4 regions of the Pseudoalteromonas sp. N1230-9 genome follow, and region 3 is predicted to be linked to each of the others. Evidence: predicted binding sites of a transcription regulator. Region 3 holds the regulator's gene; each other region holds the start of a gene.
What was found. The regulator sigma-54, encoded in region 3, starts transcription at its own class of promoters, with help from an activator protein. The targets are predictions, from matches to a motif close to GTTGGCACGNNNNTNGNNT.
Positions count from the first base shown of each region.

Region 1 (4,977 bases), 550 kb from region 3:
TATAATGTTTTTGATATTTCAGGTACGGGTATGAGTGCACAAAATGTGCGTTTAAATACCACGGCGAGTAATATCTCAAATGCAAATACGATTAGCTCTAGTCAAAATGAGACTTACCGAGCGCGTCACCCTGTGTTTGCCGCTGAGCTTACAAAAGCGTCAGCATCACAAAGCAATCCTCAGGGCTCTTCTGTTGGCGTTAAAGTACTGGGTATTGTAGAGAGCGACAAGCCTCTGCAAATTGAATATAACCCGAATCATCCAAGTGCAGATGAAAACGGTTATATCTACAAACCAAATGTTAACGTTGTAGAAGAAATGGCTAATATGATTTCTGCCTCTCGCTCTTATCAAACAAATGTGCAAGTTGCTGATGCAGCAAAGCAAATGTTAAGTAAAACACTGTTGCTTGGGCAGCGGTAACCGAGGATAAGTTATGAGTAACGACATCAGCAGTGCGTCATCCACGTATTTAGATAACTTACGTTGGCAAGACAATCAAACGAAAACAGAAGAGAAAGATGACACTTTAACACAAGAAGATTTCTTCTCGTTGTTAACTCAACAGTTATCGTTTCAAGACCCGAGTAAGCCCGCTGACAATGATCAAATGATTGCTCAGATGACAAACTTTACTATGGCAGAAGGTATTTCAAATCTTAATAGTAAATTTGAATCCCTTACGGCTTCAATGACATCTAACTCGGCGCTACAAGCATCTACTTTAGTAGGTAAGCAAGCGTTGCTTGAGTCAGATATGCTGGATTTAAACGAAACGGGTGTATCTAAAGGCTCTGTTGTTGCAGAAAATCCGGTAGATGAGTTAACACTGCGTATTGAAGATGAATCAGGGCAACTAGTTAGAACCATTGAGCTAGGGGCGCAATCTGCTGGTGCAATTCGTTTTGAATGGGATGGCGAAAATGAAGATGGCGAACGTTTGCCACCTGGTGAGTACAAAATCAAAGCCGAGGGCAACGTTAATGGTGACTACACCAGCTTACCGATTGCGACTTTCAAGAATATTGAGAGTGTGAACATTAATGGTTCGAACGGCATCATTATAAATACAAAAGAAGGCGCGGTTAGGCTAACTGATGTAGCAGAAATCGCTTAATTATACAGATTAATTAGTTAGCCAAGTGCTACAGATTGACACTTTAGAGGTGACTTATGAGCTTCAATATTGCATTAACCGGACTTGCTGCCGCGCAAAAAGATTTAGATGTAACAGCAAATAATATTGCCAACGTTAATACGACAGGCTTTAAAGAATCACGAGCTGAATTTGCGGATGTATATGCATCTTCAGTGTTTAGCTCTGGTCGAACTAAGAATGGTGATGGTGTGCAAACAACCATGGTGGCTCAACAGTTCCATCAGGGTTCACTACAGTTTACCAATAACTCGCTTGATTTAGCCATCACCGGTGAAGGTTACTTCGCGATGAGCCAAGAGCTAGGAGCTCAAGACTTTACTTATACGCGCGCTGGTGCATTTAAGTTAAATAAAGATAACTTTGTTGTTGATGCTAAAGGAAACTACTTACAAGGCTTTCCAGTAGATCCTGCTACAGGTGACACAACGTCAGTGAGCTTAAGTACCTCTTCAGCTATTCAAATTCCAGACTCATCAGGCTCGCCGCGTTCAACCAATAACGTGTATTCATCGTTCAATCTAGATTCACGTTCTACTACGCCAACAGTCACGCCTTTTGACCCTGAAACTAGTGCGTCGTATAACAGTTCGACATCGACAACGATATATGACTCACTGGGTGAGCCGCACGTTTTACAGCTTTACTTTGTGAAAACAGATGCGACCGTAACGGGGAATGACAATGAGTGGCAAGTGTATGCTACGCTCGATGAAAAACCATTTAGCCCAGCAGGTGTTGAAGAAACAGCTGCGCCTTACACGCCATTATCAACATTTCAGTTTGATTCAAGTGGTTTACCATTAAATACAAATGGTGCGCCAAATACAGATGCTACCTTCAACCCACTTTCTATCCCAAATGGTGCGGGTGCAGGGGTTGGTTTATCTGACTTATTATCAAATGGTGCGAGTTTCCCTGAAGACGTTAATATTAACTGGCGTGATGAAGCAGGTACTACAAATAAAATACCAACCCAGTATGCCAGCCGCTTTGAAGTTAAAGCACTTGAGCAAGATGGCGCAACAGTGGGCCGCTTAGCAGGTATTGATATTGGCACAGATGGTAAGGTTGTTGCTTCGTACAGTAATGGTGATACCTCATTCCTAGGGCAAGTTGCCATGGTTCGTTTTTCTAATTCACAAGGCTTACAACAAGTGGGTGATACATCGTGGAAGAAAAGCTTAACCTCAGGTGAGCCTATTGCTGGGGAGCCAGGTTCAGGTACGCTTGGTACTGTGAATTCTTCTGCTCTTGAGCAATCAAACGTAAACTTAACGTCTGAGTTAGTTGATTTGATTAGTGCACAGCGTAACTTCCAAGCAAACTCGCGTGCGCTTGAAGTGAACTCAACACTGCAACAAAATATCTTACAGATCCGTTAATAATAGCGGATCTTCAACTCAATCCGACACAAGGGCTGCTCTTTAACAGGCAGCCTTTTTCATTTTAGTCACTAGACCCACACCTGCTACAACACAGAGCTCTACACTTCATAAGCGCTAAATAAGGCGTCAATTTTACTTTGGCACTGTTATTGCATTTATCAAATATCGTATTTTTAATGAGTCAATGTTATGGACAAAATGGTCTACATTGCCATGTCGGGTGCTAAGCAAAGTATGCGAGGTCTGGCCCTAAAGGCTAATAACCTTGCTAATGCTAACACCACTGGCTTTAAAGCTGATTTTGCACAAGCCCGCTCTATGCAAGCGTTTGGTGAAGGCATGCCTACACGCGTGTTTTCTATGCAAGAGCGACCTGGCTCAAATATGGAGTCGGGTGGGTATGTTGAGACTGGACGCGATCTTGATGTTGCATTGAGTGATAGAGGTTGGCTAAGTGTTCAAGATGCCTCAGGTAACGAAGCTTATACAAAAGCCGGTACATTAAACATTACTCCCGATGGCGCATTAATGACCAGCCATGGACGTCAAGTTATTGGCGAAGGTGGTCCGATTATTTTGCCACTGCCCATTGAAAAAGTTGAATTTAGTTCAGATGGTTCTATTCAAGTTCGACCTCAAGGTGCGCCAGCAAACTTTTTAGAAGTCGTTGACAGACTTAAGGTTATTGAGGCTGATAACACGCAACTTGAAAAAGGTAATGATGGCTTATTTCGGCCAAAACCAGAGACCTTAGTGAATGGTCAATGTACCTTTTGTGATGTGTCAGAAAATGTAGAGGTGTTATCAGGCACACTTGAAATGTCCAATGTGAATCCTGTACATGAAATGGTCGATATGATCAGCCATCAACGCCAATTTGAATTACAAGTTAAATTGATGAAAACAGCAGAAGAGATTGATGAACGTCAAGATCAGCTGTTACGCATCGTTTAATAGCACTGAGAGGGTAGAATTATGAATCCTGCATTGTGGATCAGTAAAACAGGGCTTGATGCCCAACAAACCGATATTTCGGTGATTTCAAATAATCTCGCAAATGCCAGCACAGTAGGCTATAAAAAAAGCCGTGCTGTATTCGAAGATTTACTATATCAAAATATCAATCAGCCTGGTGGTCGCTCATCACAAGATACTGAAATGCCATCAGGTTTAATGCTTGGTGCGGGTGCAAAAGTAGTTGCAAACCAGAAGAACTTTTCGCAAGGTAATATGCTTACCACCGAAAACTCACTCGATTGGATGATTTCAGGCCCTGGCTTTTTCGAAGTACAACTGCCAGATGGAAATATTGCTTACTCACGTAATGGCCAATTTACAACCGATGAAGATGGCCGAATTGTAACCTCTGGTGCGGGTTTCCCTATTCAGCCTGAAATGAATGTCCCTGACGATGCGCAATCAATCACTGTTTCACAAGATGGTGAAGTATCTGTGCGGGTGGCAGGACAAGCAGAAAATGTCGTGATTGGTCAGCTTACAATCAGTGATTTTATTAATCCGTCGGGTTTAGAGCCGATGGGGCAAAATCTGTATACAGAAACCGCTGTAAGTGGTGCGCCTGTGCAAGGTAATCCAGGAATTGATGGCTTAGGTACTGTGGTTCAAGGATCACTTGAAACGTCGAACGTTAATGTAACTGAAGAGCTTGTAAATCTGATTGAAACGCAACGAATTTATGAAATGAATTCAAAAGTGATTTCAGCAGTTGATGAAATGCTTAGCTACATTAATCAGCAGCTTTAATGGGTAGGAGGTCGCATGCGTAATATTATCTTAGTCACATCGGCAGCACTTATGTTAGGTGGTTGTATGTCAACACAGAACCACCATGTGGTTCAGGATGACCCTTACTATGCACCTATGTATCCAGAGCCTTCTGCTGAACAAATGGTACCAACAGGTTCATTGTTTGATAGTTACCTGTCAAATGATCTGTATTCAGATAAAAAAGCACTCAGAACAGGCGATATTATTACTGTTAAGTTGCAAGAGTCTACGCAAGCATCGAAAGCGGCAAAAACTGAAACAGATAAAGAAACGGATGCGAGCTTAGATCCGGTTATCGGCTTAGGTGGAAACCCAGTTAATATAGGCGGAGATAGCATCCAGTTTGGCATTGGCTCAGGTTCATCATTTAAAGGCGATTCAAAGTCAAACCAGTCTAATAGCTTATTTGGTGATATATCCGTCAATGTAATGCGCGTTTTGCCTAATGGCAACCTAGTGATCCGCGGTGAAAAGTGGCTAACCTTAAATACAGGCGAAGAATTTATTCGTTTAGAAGGCTTAGTTCGCCCTGAAGATGTGACCGCCGATAATACAGTCACATCGAATCGCATTGCGAATGCACGAATTCAATATTCAGGAAAAGGGCAAATGCAAGAGTCGCAAAGTGCAGGGTGGCTTTCTCGA
Region 1 covers NZ_CP090419.1:2,632,016-2,636,992, reverse strand. Annotated here, with positions in the region: gene flgC (flagellar basal body rod protein FlgC) at 1-423, shown strand, start outside; gene LY624_RS12310 (flagellar hook assembly protein FlgD) at 437-1,117, shown strand; gene flgE (flagellar hook protein FlgE) at 1,174-2,541, shown strand; gene LY624_RS12300 (flagellar basal body rod protein FlgF) at 2,734-3,498, shown strand; gene flgG (flagellar basal-body rod protein FlgG) at 3,520-4,308, shown strand; gene flgH (flagellar basal body L-ring protein FlgH) at 4,324-4,977, shown strand, end outside.
Region 1: LY624_RS12300 (flagellar basal body rod protein FlgF) is a predicted target of sigma-54. The motif match lies at 2,681-2,699, and genes of this name have one in related genera.

Region 2 (4,977 bases), 430 kb from region 3:
TTCATCCGTGATGGTACCAAAGCCACCAAATAGATTAATTGGCACACAGCTTGAATCACCATTTTTACAGGTTACACCATCGGTTGTATCTAATGCATTTTGAATGTTGGTTAAGTTTGTATAACCACCACGTACAGTTGTACGGTTAGATTCACCATATTGATAGCTGACATCATATTCCCAGTCATCTAGGAAGAAACCTGTTACACCAGTCACGATTTGGAACTGAGTACTGTCAAATCGTTCTGTACGAGCACCTAACTCTAATGTTCTACGACGTAACTGCACTTTTAGATAGTCTTCACTATCAACAATGCCGTTACCGTTAACATCTTGCCAGTTACTGTCATTTAAGCTACCAGCCGCCAAAGCAGCAGAAGCGCCATCAATCATAAATTGTCGAGCTTGATCGCCAATTAACGGGTTCGCTAAAGGTAAATCAAAACTTGAACCAAACGTACCAGATGGTGCTACTTGCGTATCAACACTGGTGTTAGTGTAGTTAAAGCTTGAATAAACTTTATGCTCATCAGTGAGGTTATATTTAGCGATTGCGGTTGCTGAATAACGCTCTGAAGGTGTTTGATAGAAGTTATATGGATTGAAGTTAAATACACTACATGTATCTGGTTGCAATGTACCATCGTTTCTAAATTGCCCTGAGCCAGTTGTGCCTGCACCAACAATTGCAAATCGTGTTGGGAATGCAGTTGTTGAGCCGCCACTTTCAACCGAGTTAGGACCACTACAATCTGCTGGCGCAGGGATTGGTGGCTCGCCGTTTAAAAATTGCTCATAGTTAGCACCGGTAGCCGTTTCAATACCAAGTAAACCTAAAGGACGATCACCTAGTAGTACTTGATCACGCTGGCTCCAGCCAAGAGATAGTACAACGTTACCTTTATCGTCTTCTAGGTTAGAACCTATTGTTAAGGCTATACTGTTTTTGTCACCGTCATTGTCACCGGTTTGAGAGTGTTTAAGATCTAAATCAACACCTTGAAAGTCTTCTTTTAATACAACATTCACCGCACCTGCAATCGCATCAGAACCATATACAGCTGACGCACCACCAGTGATAATATCAATTCGTTCAATTAGTGCTGTTGGAATTGTTGAACTGTCAACTGAGCCATTATAGTTGTATGGGATCATCCTACGTCCATTCATTAGAACAAGTGAACGTTGCGATCCTAAACCTCTTAAGTTAATAGTGGCTGCACCGCCAGAGCCATTATTTACGTTACTACCATCGCCAGGTATTGTTGAAGGTAAAGTTCTTAGTATTTGTTCTACTTCAGGCTCTTGTTGATAACCTAATTCTTTTTCTCCGATTGATACAATTGGACTTGCAGAAACAGCGCCCGGTTGTCTAATACGACTACCTGTGATTGAAATTACTTCAAGATCTTTTTTTGCGTCGCTTGTCTCTTCTGCTGCACTCATTGGTGCGTATATAAGAGCTGTAGAAACAACCCCTGTACTAATCGCCAGCTTTACAGCATTTGATAGTTTGTTTTTTAACATTGTTATCTCCCAATATTTAATTATAGTTGGCTAGAAAACAATGGATTACTACTCGATATCCATTCTTAGCATGTTTAGATTAGTACACAACCTAGGTAAATGTGTAGTTTTTGATAAGAAAATGTATAAATATTGAAATTTTAATGTTTTATGCTGAGTTGGAGAGAATGACAATCATAAAAAAAAGCGGCTTTGAGGCCGCTTTTCTGGTTGGTATTTTGTATAGAAGGATTAGCAGTTAGTTTCTTTTGCGTTTACACCTTCTTTAACATCTTCACATGCATCTTCTACAGCATTTTGTGTATCAGTAATTGCTTCGTCAATGCGCTCACCTGCATCTTCAGCTGTGTTATCTTCACAACCCATAATGAATAGACCTGAAAATAGGGCGATAGTAGCGGCTTTTAAAGTTGAATTTTTCATAATCAAATTCCTTGTAATATTTAAAAATGTAGTTTCTAAGTGTCTGTTATTACTGTGTTACTTGGGTACGTTGCCTCTAAGTGCACCTGATACCAGTGAAATAACAAGTAAAACTAGAAATATAAAAAAGATAATTTTAGCGATACCTGCTGCGGCTCCTGCGATACCGCCAAAACCTAACACTGCAGCGATTAACGCAATAACTAGAAAAGTAATTGTCCAGCGTAACATAGTGATTCTCCTTGGCTAATAATATTTCGTTTCGGTTGAAATAGTTGAAGCCAGTTCTATGCCATTGTTAAATGTTCTTTATTTTCAATTGGTTGTGATTTTTTCAGGGGTTTTTAAATTTTCTTATTTGGTAACTTTTACGAATTAGCATGTAACTTATTCATAGTGATTATTTTTCAACTTAAATGAGTAAAATCGCACCCTTTACTATTCTTATTTTGGTAAGACCAATTTATCTTTGTGGTGTTTTTATATTCTCAATGGCCTGTGTTGGCGAGGGTTTTGAGTATGTTATGTAAAAACAGGCAATGTCACCTTTATAACTTATGACTATATCGACTATTTTTATCATCTATATAGGGCTATTAATACGCTTATTTCACGGTTGTTAATTTTATGTTTTACGTGTTATTTTGAGTTAAATTGGTTTTACCAATTTACAAGGTGGTATACAAATCAAGAGTGTTTGTTATCATGTTGAATAATTATTTAACTATATCGACTTTTTATTTGTAACAGTGCGAGGGGCAGTATGGACATAAGTGGGTTACTCTCAACCGCGGCCAGCTTGATGATTACGGGCATGATTGGTGTATTTATATTTTTAACTATTTTGATTTCAGCCGTGATCTTAATGTCTAGGTTGATGAATCGTTTTGATGAACCAGTCGATGAGCCTGTACGAGCTGCAAAAATACAATCACAGCAGGGTGTGCCGCAAGCTCACATTGCAGCTATTAGCGCTGCAATCGCTCAATTCAGAAATAAACAAAAATAATGGGGCAGCTGAAAATGGCTAAATTAAAATTAACCGAACTAGTTTTACGTGATGCACATCAATCACTGTTGGCAACACGTATGCGCTTAGATGACATGTTACCTATGGCCGAGAAACTTGATAATGCGGGTTATTGGTCAATTGAATCATGGGGGGGCGCAACATTTGATTCTTGTATTCGCTACTTAGGCGAAGATCCTTGGCAGCGTATTCGTGAACTTAAAGCGGCGATGCCAAATACCAAACAGCAAATGCTACTGCGTGGACAAAACTTACTGGGTTATCGCCACTATGCTGATGATGTAGTGGAAAAGTTTGTCGAGCGTGCACATAAAAATGGTGTTGATGTATTTCGTATTTTTGATGCAATGAATGACGTACGTAATCTTGAAACCGCGATTAAAGCCGCTGTTAAAGTGGGTGCACATGCACAGGGAACAATTTCATACACAGTAAGCCCTGTGCATACTCTTGATATGTGGCTTAAGCTTGCTAAACAGCTAGAAGAGCTGGGCTGTCATTCTATTTGTATTAAAGATATGGCTGGTTTATTAAAACCTTATGACTGTGAGCAACTGATCAAAGGCTTAAAAGAAACGGTGTCAATTCCTATCGCGATGCAATGTCATGCTACAACAGGTTTAAGTACTGCAACCTATCAAAAAGCGATTGATGCAGGCATCGATATGTTAGATACGGCTATTTCATCAATGAGTATGACTTATGGCCACAGTGCAACAGAAACAATAGTATCGATTGTTGAAGGAACAGAGCGCGACACAGGTCTTAACCTTAATCAGTTAGAAGAAATTGCCGCTTATTTTCGTGATGTGCGTAAAAAGTATGCCGTTTTCGAAGGTAGCCTAAAAGGGGTTGATGGTCGTATCTTATTAGCACAAGTACCAGGCGGCATGTTAACTAACATGGAAAACCAGCTGAAAGAACAGGGGGCTGCGGATAAACTCGATCAAGTGCTTTTAGAGATCCCACGTGTACGTGAAGATTTAGGGTATATTCCACTGGTAACACCAACCTCACAAATTGTTGGTACGCAAGCCGTTCTAAATGTATTAACGGGTGAGCGTTATAAAACGATTACTAAAGAAACCGCAGGTGTACTTAAAGGTGAGTATGGTGCAACCCCAGCGCCGATGAATAAAGAACTTCAAGAACGTGTTTTAGACGGAAGCGAAGCAATAACGTGTCGTCCAGCTGATAAACTTGAACCCGAACTCGAAAAACTTGAAGCTGAATTATTAAAAGAAGCTAAAGAGCAGGGTTTAGAGCTGGCTGATGACGTGATTGATGACGTGCTTACCTATGCTTTATTCCCACAAATAGGCTTGAAATTTCTTAAAAATCGTCATAATCCTGATGCTTTCGAACCTGTGCCAACAGGTGAAAAAGCTAAATCTGATCAATCAACGAAACCTTCTTCAAATGGTGAGGTTCAAGCTGAGCAATACAGTGTGAAAGTTGATGGTAAAGTTTACGATGTTGTTGTTGCTAAAGGTGGCGAGCTTAAAGAGGTTGCACTCAAAGACAGTGAGTTAATACCACAATCTGCATCAGCGTCAGCTGGCGAAACACTCAATGCGCCACTGGCAGGTAATATTTTTAAAATCAAAGTAAAACCTGGGCAAACTGTAAATCAAGGTGATGTCGTTATCATTATGGAAGCAATGAAAATGGAAACCGAAGTACGTGCTGCTCATGACGGTACTGTGGCTGATATTTTAGTTGCGGAAGGTGACTCAGTTGCCACCGGCGACGCCATGATTGCACTCGCTTAGGAGGCTTGGGATGGATGGATTATTAAACCTCTGGCATGCAACGGGGATTGCAAACTTTACTTTTCCTGCACTGATCATGATTGCAGTTGGCTGCTTGCTTCTGTATTTAGCGATTGCTCGTAGTTTTGAGCCATTGCTATTACTGCCCATTGGCTTCGGCGCTATTTTAACAAACATTCCAGTGGCTGGTTTATCAGACCCAGGTGGCTTATTGTACTACGTGTA
Region 2 covers NZ_CP090419.1:2,752,362-2,757,338, reverse strand. Annotated here, with positions in the region: gene LY624_RS12840 (TonB-dependent receptor domain-containing protein) at 1-1,527, opposite strand, end outside; gene LY624_RS12835 (hypothetical protein) at 1,759-1,950, opposite strand; gene LY624_RS12830 (DUF1328 domain-containing protein) at 2,008-2,181, opposite strand; gene LY624_RS12825 (OadG family transporter subunit) at 2,714-2,959, shown strand; gene oadA (sodium-extruding oxaloacetate decarboxylase subunit alpha) at 2,974-4,752, shown strand; gene LY624_RS12815 (sodium ion-translocating decarboxylase subunit beta) at 4,763-4,977, shown strand, end outside.
Region 2: LY624_RS12830 (DUF1328 domain-containing protein) is a predicted target of sigma-54. The motif match lies at 2,229-2,247, and genes of this name have one in related genera.

Region 3 (4,977 bases):
ATCATAAAATCAGCGCGGGTAATTAGGACATCAAGCAGTATTTTTTCTTGCTTAATTGCTAAATCGAGCGGTAAAGAATCTAAAGAAAGCGGGTGTAAGCGTCTTGTCTCAGAGAAACGTTTAATGAGTGTTTGATCATCACTATCAAGGTAAAATAATGTTGGGTTGGCGAAACCTGGCAAGTATTCAAGAATATCATTAAATTCTTGTTGCTCTTTTGGCAGGTTACGCACATCGATACTGACCGCTATTTTGTCGTAATTATCAGAAACACTACGCACTAGCGAAGGTAATAGGTTTACAGGAATATTATCAACGCAATAATAACCAAGGTCCTCAAGGACTCGTAAAGCGACTGATTTACCTGAGCCAGAACGGCCACTGATAATAATTAATTCCATTTATGCCTCTGATGCAATAACTTGAAACAGTTCCTGATCGGTTTTTGCGCTGCGTAACTGTTTACAAAATTCTTTATCTTTTAGTCTATCAGCAATTGTTGATAAGGTCTTTAAATGAAGTTGGCAGTCTCCATCAGGTACGATGAGTGCAACAAAAATATCAACAGGGCGGTTGTCAATTGCATCAAAGTTAATTGGCGATTCGCTCACTATAATAAACGCATGTGGTTTATCAGCACCCGACATACGACCATGCGGAATAGCAATGCCTCTACCAATTCCTGTACTCCCCAACTTTTCTCGATTGAGTAAAGCATTAAGAATATCTTGCTGCGATAGATGAGGAAGCTGCTTATGAGCGAGTTCGCTGATAAATTCGAGAATTCTTTTTTTGCTATTAAAAAGGACCGCAGCTTTGCTGCAGTCCTGGCTAGTAAGTGAACTAAGTTTCATAATTTAGTGTCGAGCTAATTTCTCTTTGTGTTTAATAACTTGGCGATCAAGCTTATCAATTAGCGAGTCGATGGCCGCGTACATATCTTGATGCTCTGTAGAGGCAAACAGTTCGCCTCCGTTTACATGTAAAGTTGCTTCTGCTTTTTGACTTAATTTTTCTACATCTAGAATGACATGAACATTATTAATATGATCAAAATGCCTTTCTAGTTTCGCAAACTTGGTGTTTACATAGTCTTTTAATGAATCTGTGATTTCTACATGACGACCAGTTAGGTTTAGTTGCATAAGCATTTTCCTTCTATGTAAAACGTCTAAATCAAGCTTTTACGCTGATTAGACGGCGGTATTGCTAGAGACTCTCGGTATTTTGCAATTGTACGTCTAGCTACTTTAATTCCTTGCTCAGCCAATATATCTGCAATCTTACTGTCACTCAATGGCTTCGCTGAGTTTTCTGCGGCAATAAGCTTTTTGATTAAAGCGCGTATTGCCGTTGATGAACACTCGCCACCATTTTCTGTGCTGACGTGGCTTGAGAAGAAATATTTCAACTCAAAAATACCCCTTGGGGTATGCATATATTTTTGCGTTGTTACCCGTGAAATCGTCGATTCATGCATTTCGACCATTTCAGCGACATCATTTAGCACCATCGGCTTCATCGCCTCTGGGCCGTGTTCAAAGAAAGCCTGTTGTTGTTGAACAATACAGTTCGTTACTTTTAATAAAGTATCATTCCGACTCTCTAAGCTTTTAATAAACCACTTAGCTTCTTGCAGATGAGAGCGAATAAACTGGCTGTCACTGCTTGATTTTACAGAGCGTGACATAGCCGCATACTGGCTGTTCACTCTGATCTTTGGCATACAGTCAGGGTTTAGCTCAACCACCCAACGACCTTTTACTTTTTTTACCGATACATCAGGTATGACGTATTCAGACTCTTCACGTACGATGCTATCCGCGGGCTTAGGGTTTAAGCTATGGATAAGTGTCATCACTTCTTTAAGCTCGTTTTCTTTAAGCTTAGTCTTTTTCATCAAAGTACGATAGTCGCGACTTGCTAATAATTCGATGTGCTCAGATAAAACCATTTTAGTTTCAGCCAAATAAGGTGTATCTGCATCGAATTGACGAAGTTGTATACATAGGCACTCTTGTAAGCTGCGAGCACCAATGCCGACAGGATCAAATAGCTGTATTCTTTTTAAGACCGCTTCGACTTCATCAAGTTCTATTTCTTCTTCATCATCATTTTGATTAAAGCTTTCAACAATATCCTCACAACTCACAGTTAAAATACCTGAGTCATCGATAGCTTCGACTATAGCAACAGCAATCGCTTCGTCAGTCGGACTAAATGGGGTCAACTGTAGTTGCCACATCAGATATTCATGGAGAGTTTCGGTTGACGCACCTTGGTAAATAGACTCATCTTCTGGCATTGGCCCTGACGAGGTTGAAGGGGCTGCACTCATGTACTCATCCCACGTGACATCCATTGCTAGGTCGTCACTGACGGTATCTTTATTGAGTGCATCACTGCTCTCTTGCTCGTATTCACTGGGTGCTTCTTCTGCCGTAGCTGTGACTTGTGAATCATCAGAGTCAGATTTTTGTTCGTTTTTACCGATCGCTTCTTCATTATAATCCGCTTCTTCCACTTCAAGCAGAGGATTACTATCAAGCGCTTCTTGTATTTCTTGCTGGAGATCCAATGTACTAAGCTGCAATAAGCGAATGGCTTGTTGCAGTTGTGGAGTCATTGTAAGTTGCTGGCCCATGCGCAGCTGTAATGATTGCCTCATGTATCCCTAACAATCCTTTTAAATCATTGATTGATACTACTTTGAGTCAATATCAATATGTTGTCATTATTGTAAGTCTAGCAGATGCTCTAGTCGATGGTGTATTGGTTACAACCTGAATTGCTCGCCTAGATAGACATCGCGTACCGTTTGGTCTGCTAATACGTGCTCAGGCGTGCCTGATGCAATTAGCTCCCCATGAGAAACAATGTAGGCTTTTTCACAAACATCAAGGGTTTCTCGAACATTATGGTCAGTTATTAGTACACCGATACCACGGTTTTTCAAATGCTCTATAATTTTCTTTATATCTAACACTGAAATTGGATCAACACCAGCAAAAGGCTCATCTAGCAGAATAAATTTTGGATCTGCGGCTAATGCTCGCGCGATTTCAACACGGCGACGCTCGCCTCCTGATAGCGCCATACCTTGGCTATCTCGGATGTGCTGAATACTAAATTCATCAAGCAGGTTATTGAGTGTTTCTTCTCGTTGCTGTTTTTTAAGATCTTTGCGTGTTTCAAGAATCGCCATCAGGTTTTGGTAGACTGTCAACTTTCTAAAAATGGATGATTCTTGAGGTAAATAGCCAATACCTAATCGAGCACGATTATGCATGGGTAATAAAGTGATGTCGTTGTCATCAATACTAATTTTACCTTTGTCGCTTGGCACTAGCCCAACAATCATATAAAAGGTGGTGGTTTTACCTGCACCATTAGGACCTAGTAAGCCGACAATACTGCCTGCTTCGACTTCTAGTCCCACATTTTTGACAACTTGGCGGCCTTTATAGCTCTTTGCTAGCAGCTCTGCTTTTAATGTACTCATGGCTGGCCTTTATCATCTTTTTTATTATCAACAGGCACTAAGATTGTATGCACACGATCCGTTGAGTTTTCGTCTTTTTCAGCACTAATTAGCTGTTGTTCCATGTCATAAGTTATACTTTTTGCGCTGACTTTTTGCCCTGCTTGTGTCACTTGCGCATCGCCAACTAATGTGAGTAAACGCTTTGCTACATCGTAACGAACTTCGTCTGCGCTGGCGCTCATAACCGTGCCATCTTCTTGTTTTTCTTCAAAGTAGGCTGGCTTACCTGTGGCAATGATAAGTGAAACAGTACCATCAACTTCACCTGCATGTGCTTCTAGGCGATCTGCGGTAATACGACGATTACCATGGGTTATTTCTACATTTTCTTCAAAAATCCCTACACCATTTTTTAACTGACCTACTTGGCGATCTGAGCTAATGCTGATAGGAGTACCCGCTTGGTCTGCAGCAGCGCTTGAAAACGCAATCAATAAGCTTGGGATTAGAAGTAATTTTTTAAGTTTATTGGTCATAGTATATGGTTCGTGTATGGTTAGTTAACTCGACGATTTCGGCTTTTAAATCGGCTTTTAAACCTTTACCGGTAATCTTTAAGTTTGGGCCTGTTAATGTAACAGGTTGTTTTGAGTACATGGTCATTTTTTCAATATCGACATTGATATTTTCTGCGTTGATATCTTCAATCATGCCATTATGAGTTAGATTTTTTGCAACAACGTCACCTTCAAAAATGAGCTGATCGTTTTCGTACAAGGTAGCCTCTTTTGCTTTTACCTGCCAAACCTGTTGATCCCCATAGATGGTAAAAATAGGCTGTTCAAAAAAAGTAAATCCTAATTGCTGGTATAGCTCCATTTTAGCCGCAGCGACTTTATGGCTGATGTTACCTTGCTCATCATACGCAGTTTGCTTTAGCGCAATAGCGGTGTAATCCGGTGTTGCGATTATCTCGTCTTCACTGTTTATTGCGCCTGTTGGTTGGCTAAAGTACGGATACCATAACCAGATCATGCAACAAACAAAAACAATACTCAGTAAAATACGGGCTATATTCATGCGCTGGTTCCATCAGTTGTTAACGCTTTCGCGTTTTCCAGCATTAATAAATCAGTCAGCTCTCGCACAGCACCAAACCCTCCGGGTAACATGGTAGTGTAATGAGCGAGTCTTTTTATAAGTGGGTGAGCATCGTTTACAGCAACGGCAAAGCCTACCTTTTCCATGACGGGTAAATCAGGGCCATCATCACCGATATAAGCTATTTGCTCATCGGTCAAAGCCAGTTTGTCTTTTAATTCTTGATACGCAATAAGCTTGTTTTCTTGACCTTGATAGATGTGTTGTACTGTTAGGCTAGTCATGCGTTGCTGAACTATTTGTGAATGTCGCCCTGTAATAACCGCAACCTCAAAGCCACTATTTATTAATGCTTTGATACCAAAGCCATCTTTGGTATTAAACGCTTTGAG
Region 3 covers NZ_CP090419.1:3,182,970-3,187,946, reverse strand. Annotated here, with positions in the region: gene rapZ (RNase adapter RapZ) at 1-401, opposite strand, end outside; gene ptsN (PTS IIA-like nitrogen regulatory protein PtsN) at 402-854, opposite strand; gene hpf (ribosome hibernation promoting factor) at 858-1,145, opposite strand; gene LY624_RS14795 (RNA polymerase factor sigma-54) at 1,172-2,668, opposite strand; gene lptB (LPS export ABC transporter ATP-binding protein) at 2,777-3,502, opposite strand; gene lptA (lipopolysaccharide transport periplasmic protein LptA) at 3,499-4,020, opposite strand; gene lptC (LPS export ABC transporter periplasmic protein LptC) at 4,010-4,564, opposite strand; gene kdsC (3-deoxy-manno-octulosonate-8-phosphatase KdsC) at 4,561-4,977, opposite strand, start outside.

Region 4 (4,977 bases), 1.5 Mb from region 3:
TAGCGCAGCTTGAACGCAATCGTGAGCTACAACTGGCACTTAACAAGTAATCGCTAAAGTTGAATAATTAAAAACCCCAGTAATTAAGTTACTGGGGTTTTGCTTTATAACTACACTGTATCTCTGAACTAACACATAGCGCGAGTTAGATTACATCTTGCTTTTTACTTTGTTAGTTGCCTGACTTAAAGCAGGGTTATCTGGCCAAAAATGTTTGGGGTAACGACCTTTCATCTCTTTCTGTACTTCTTTATAACTAGTTTGCCAGAAATTTTCTAAATCTTGAGTGAGCTGTAGTGGCCGCCTTGCTGGCGACAATAGCTCCATTAGTAGAGGTAACTTGCCCTGTGCAAGCAAGGGTGTGCTAGTCATGCCGTAAACTTCTTGCATGCGTACACTCAGCTTTGCTGGCCCATCCAGCTGGTATGTAATTCTCACATTTGAGCCACTGGGGACGGTTAAACGCAGCGGCAACAACTCATTTAGTAAACTCTGCTGGTGCCAATCAAAACAATTTTTTAAAGCTTCACTGTAATTAAGCTTTTTTAATTGCTCTACGTTTTTTATCTCATCAAGGAAAGGTGCAAGCCACTGATTATTAGTCGTCAATTCGTCACTACTAATAACAGGAAATGACTGCGGCAATAATTTACTCGCTAAGCTCATTCTAATTAGTAATTGCTCACTTTCGCTTTGCTCATTAAATAGTGAAAAACCTTTTTTATTGAACAAATTTAGCCATGCTTTAGTGCGCTCGGCCTTATCAAGAGGCTGTTTACTTGGCTGGCTTGCTACTGTAATTGCCCCTAGCTTTAGTTCCTCTTGATGAATAAAACGTCCAGATTTTTCATCGTATTCACAGCGAGTTTGCTCTGAAAACAAATGCCCTAGCTGATCTTCAAGTTCATTTGGTAAAAATGCGACTGCCGCAAATATTCGACTCCCTTTGTGGCCGCCCATACTGGCAATAGCGAGATAGTCATCGTTATGCCAAAACTCATCACTTAAGTCGGCCCCCGCACCATTGGCGAGCAAATAGCCGTTGCCACGCTTTTTCGCTAAGCGATCTGGGAATGCAAAAGCCACCAGCAAAGCAAGGGGCTGCATATTTAGCTCACGCACTGCCTTCAAATTTAAACGTGATAGCCAATAGTTTAATTGTTGCTTAAACAGTGGATGAGGCTTTGTATGCATGCTGTGAAGTGCAAGCTTAAGATCAGCTGGTATACTCACACGACTCTCAAGCAGCGCCACTAAGTATACAGCGAGTTCATAAATTCCCGGCATACTTGCTTGAAGTTGCTTAGCCTTAATAAGCATATGTGATAAACGAATATCCGCCCCAAAACTAAGCATTTGGCTACCAAGCTTTGTTAGTTTTTCATTTTCATCAAGCGCTTCAAGCATTTTTAAAAGTGCTGTTGCGTGTTTAATTTGCTGTGGGCTTGGTGCATCAAGAAGGTTTAGTTCAGTAACAACTGCGCCCCACTGCTTAGTTTCAAGCAGTAGTTGGCTAATATCACTTGTTAGGATTTCTGGGGCGTCATGGCTGTTACGACGTTCAAACGTTTGCTTACTACCTAGTCGATATACCACACCTGCTTCTAAACGCCCTGCACGGCCTGCACGTTGTACCGCAGAGGAACGAGAGATGCTTTGGGTTACAAGTTCAGTTACCCCAGTTTTTAAGTTAAAGCTGGCTGCACGGCGCTTACCGCTATCGACAACAATACGGATCCCTTCAATCGTTAAGCTAGTTTCGGCTACATTTGTTGTCAGCACGACTTTTCGCTTACCTTGTTGTGCAGGAGCTATAGCAGCTTGTTGCTCTCCTTTGCTTTGTTCACCAAATAAAGTAAACACTTCGCAATCATCAGCAAGATCGTTCAATGCCTGTTTTACACGTAAAATTTCTCGCTGACCTGGTAAAAACACCAAAGCACTACCAGTTTGCTCATTGAGTGCTTGCTTAATAACCGTAGGTATATCCTCTAACCATCGGCTTTCATCTTTAAGTGGAACATAAATTTCATCAATTGGGTAACTTCGCCCTTCAGATGATATTATTGGACAGTCAAAAAACTCACTGTACCGCTCACCGTCTAAGGTGGCCGACATGAGTAAGATTTTTAAATCGTCTCTAAGGGCTGCTTGTGTTTCAAGCGCAAAAGCGAGCGCAGTGTCTGCGGCAATCGAGCGCTCATGAAATTCATCAAAAATAAGTAAATCGACACCGGTTAACTCAGGATCATTTTGTAGCATCCGTGTCAGCATCCCTTCTGTCACAATTTCCAGCTTGGTTGCATTACTAATTTTTGATTCACCCCTAATGCGCAAACCAACACTTTCACCAACGGCCTCATTTTGTAAAGACGCCAAGTATTGAGCAATATTACGTGCAGCCAAACGCCTAGGTTCAAGCATAACAATCCGCTTGAAGTGGCCTGCTTGCATCAGCGTTAATGGCAGCCATGTTGATTTACCTGCCCCTGGTGGCGCTTGCAGCAAAGCCATAGGGTTATTTTGTATCGTTGTTAACAATGATTGGTAAATATCTTGTACGGGCAGCACGTTTCTTTCTCTTACTTTATTTTTAGCTATTGTAACAAAAAACAGTCGACGACAATGACTCTCCCTTGCAAGAAAAAGTTACAGAGTTTTATAAATAACTAAGAACAAATTGCAGTAAAAAATAAACGCCTTATAGACAAGGCTGATTATTTGCAATAATTTCAACAGTTTAATAAGTTTAATTGAATGGCATATCAATTGCTTTTATTAAAGTGAATGTTTAAAAAAGTAAGGAGATAATGATGAACAGCGATCGTTTAGAAGGCAATTGGAAAGAGTTGAAAGGTAAAGTGCAACGTAAATGGGGCGACCTTACCAATGATGATTTAGATAGAATCGAAGGTAGCCGTACAGAGCTTGTTGGTAAAATCCAGCAAAAATACGGCAAATCGAAAGAAGAAGCAGAGCGTGAAGTTAATGACTTTGAGAAAAGCCATTAATTTTGCAGCCTAACAAAAGCCGCCATCGGCGGCTTTTGTACTTATTTTGTTAGTGCTATTGCTTGGCCTGCAAGAGAAAACACATTTTTAAGCATTAACTTTAAAATATGCCTGATGGATGCATACGTAAACGAGATTGCTTTAAATGGATAGCCACAAAAAGCCAGCATGTAACCTAAAATCCCCTTCACATCACTCGTATAATTTTTAGAGAGATCGATACTGTCGGTTAATGCTTTAGCAATTTGGTCATAGACGGTAAGCGTATTCGTGTAGTGGTTTTGTATCGCATATAACTTGCCTGTATCACGTAAATATGTGATTAATGCAGCGCCTATTTTTCTTGCCCATCTTGAAGTACGGCTGCACTCTAATCGCTTATCATAATCAAGCCTAACTTCTTCTTGAATCCGTTTTTCCATACCTTTATTGATTGCAGCATAACTTTTAAAATTACTCGCAGTATGTAAGTAGCCAGGCGTCTGGTCTGTCATACTATGGGCTTTTGGAGTAATTGTTGCAGCACCATTTAAAATATATTCTTGCTCCGTATGCATAAATGGCCAGACTGGCACTAAAGGTACGGGGTCGGCGGCATGCACACAGCGGTAAATATGGTTATTTGTTGCAGCTTCTGTCTGTATAGCAAAGCTATGATAACCAACTCGTGGAGCACCAAAAGTATAAAGCTTCACATTTGCACCAAAGTGATTTTTTAACCAATTCGCAGCTAAATTAGCCAAAGCACCGCCTAAGCTATGACCCACAACATGTATATTTAGCTTTTTGCTCGCTTTTTTACTAAAAAATTGTTCTAACTGCTTTCTAAATGAGTTAAAAGTGTGATTAAACCCCGCATGCACAGGCTGACTATTACTACAGGTACTTAAACCACAATTAAGGTCAGTAATCACATCTCGCATTTTTGCCGTGCCGCGTAGTGCTAAGACATAATCACCTTCAAACAGTCCCTTTTTGCCTTTTGCAATGCAACCAAAGTTGGTCGAATGAGTAAAAACGCGTTCAAGAATAGAGCCACTGACACCTTTTATAGGCTCTAATTCAAATGAAAAGCTATTCTCTAATAGCCGATAATAGTCTGTATACACTAAGGGTGCTTTTTCCAAAGTTTCATAGGCAAGTGCTGCAAAGTTTGCAGCAAAAGCTGGGGTTAGTGTTCTCATACTTATGTCCTTATAATTTAATTAATGGTCTTCGTCATCCGTTTCAATATCCGATATACCAAGATAAGAATCTACATCTATAACTTCAAAGTCTTCATCCCAACGCGCTATACTCGCAGCTCGAAATTTATAACCCGGAACTTGATTATTTTTAAAATGAAAAAAGACCTCCTCATCTGATAAGTCTGCTCTTAAACAGCTTAATTTTTTAGCGTATTCATGACGATATTTAATATTTGAAAGCCTAGATGTCCATAAAATATATTTAGTGCCCTCATAAATAAGCGTTATAATTTGAGATGTGAAAAGCTCTGCAAATGGCACAGCTGGTTGGTTAGAGCGAATATTGGCTTCTGGAAAAGAAAAGCCGCCTTTGTCATCAGTATATACATAGTTTTCTACATATTTTCCGTCAGAGAAACAAAGTAGCCTTTCTATTTTTGCGTTAATTAAAGGTTTGCCATTTTCACTAACTTGGCCTTTGACTTCGGGGCATAGGTGTACCTTGTATGCACCAAAATAGTTACCCAACTTCTTAAATGATTCTAAGAGTGACATTAAAAATGAGCCTCAAAACAGGCTGTGAACTTAACGGGAAGAAGATGTTGATGATATTCCTTATCTTGACTCACTATTCACATGCCCTTGTAAATAATGAGCACATAGTACACAACTGAGCGATAAAAAAGAATAGTATCATTGTAAATAATTGTGCCGCAAAACTATGCCAAGCAGATTAGTCTTTAGGTATTTTGCTTTTTAAAACTTGCTTGAAAATTGAT
Region 4 covers NZ_CP090419.1:966,697-971,673, reverse strand. Annotated here, with positions in the region: gene LY624_RS04610 (peptidoglycan DD-metalloendopeptidase family protein) at 1-50, shown strand, start outside; gene hrpB (ATP-dependent helicase HrpB) at 151-2,571, opposite strand; gene LY624_RS04600 (CsbD family protein) at 2,814-3,011, shown strand; gene LY624_RS04595 (lipase family protein) at 3,053-4,195, opposite strand; gene LY624_RS04590 (DUF6795 domain-containing protein) at 4,217-4,753, opposite strand.
Region 4: LY624_RS04600 (CsbD family protein) is a predicted target of sigma-54. The motif match lies at 2,757-2,775, and genes of this name have one in related genera.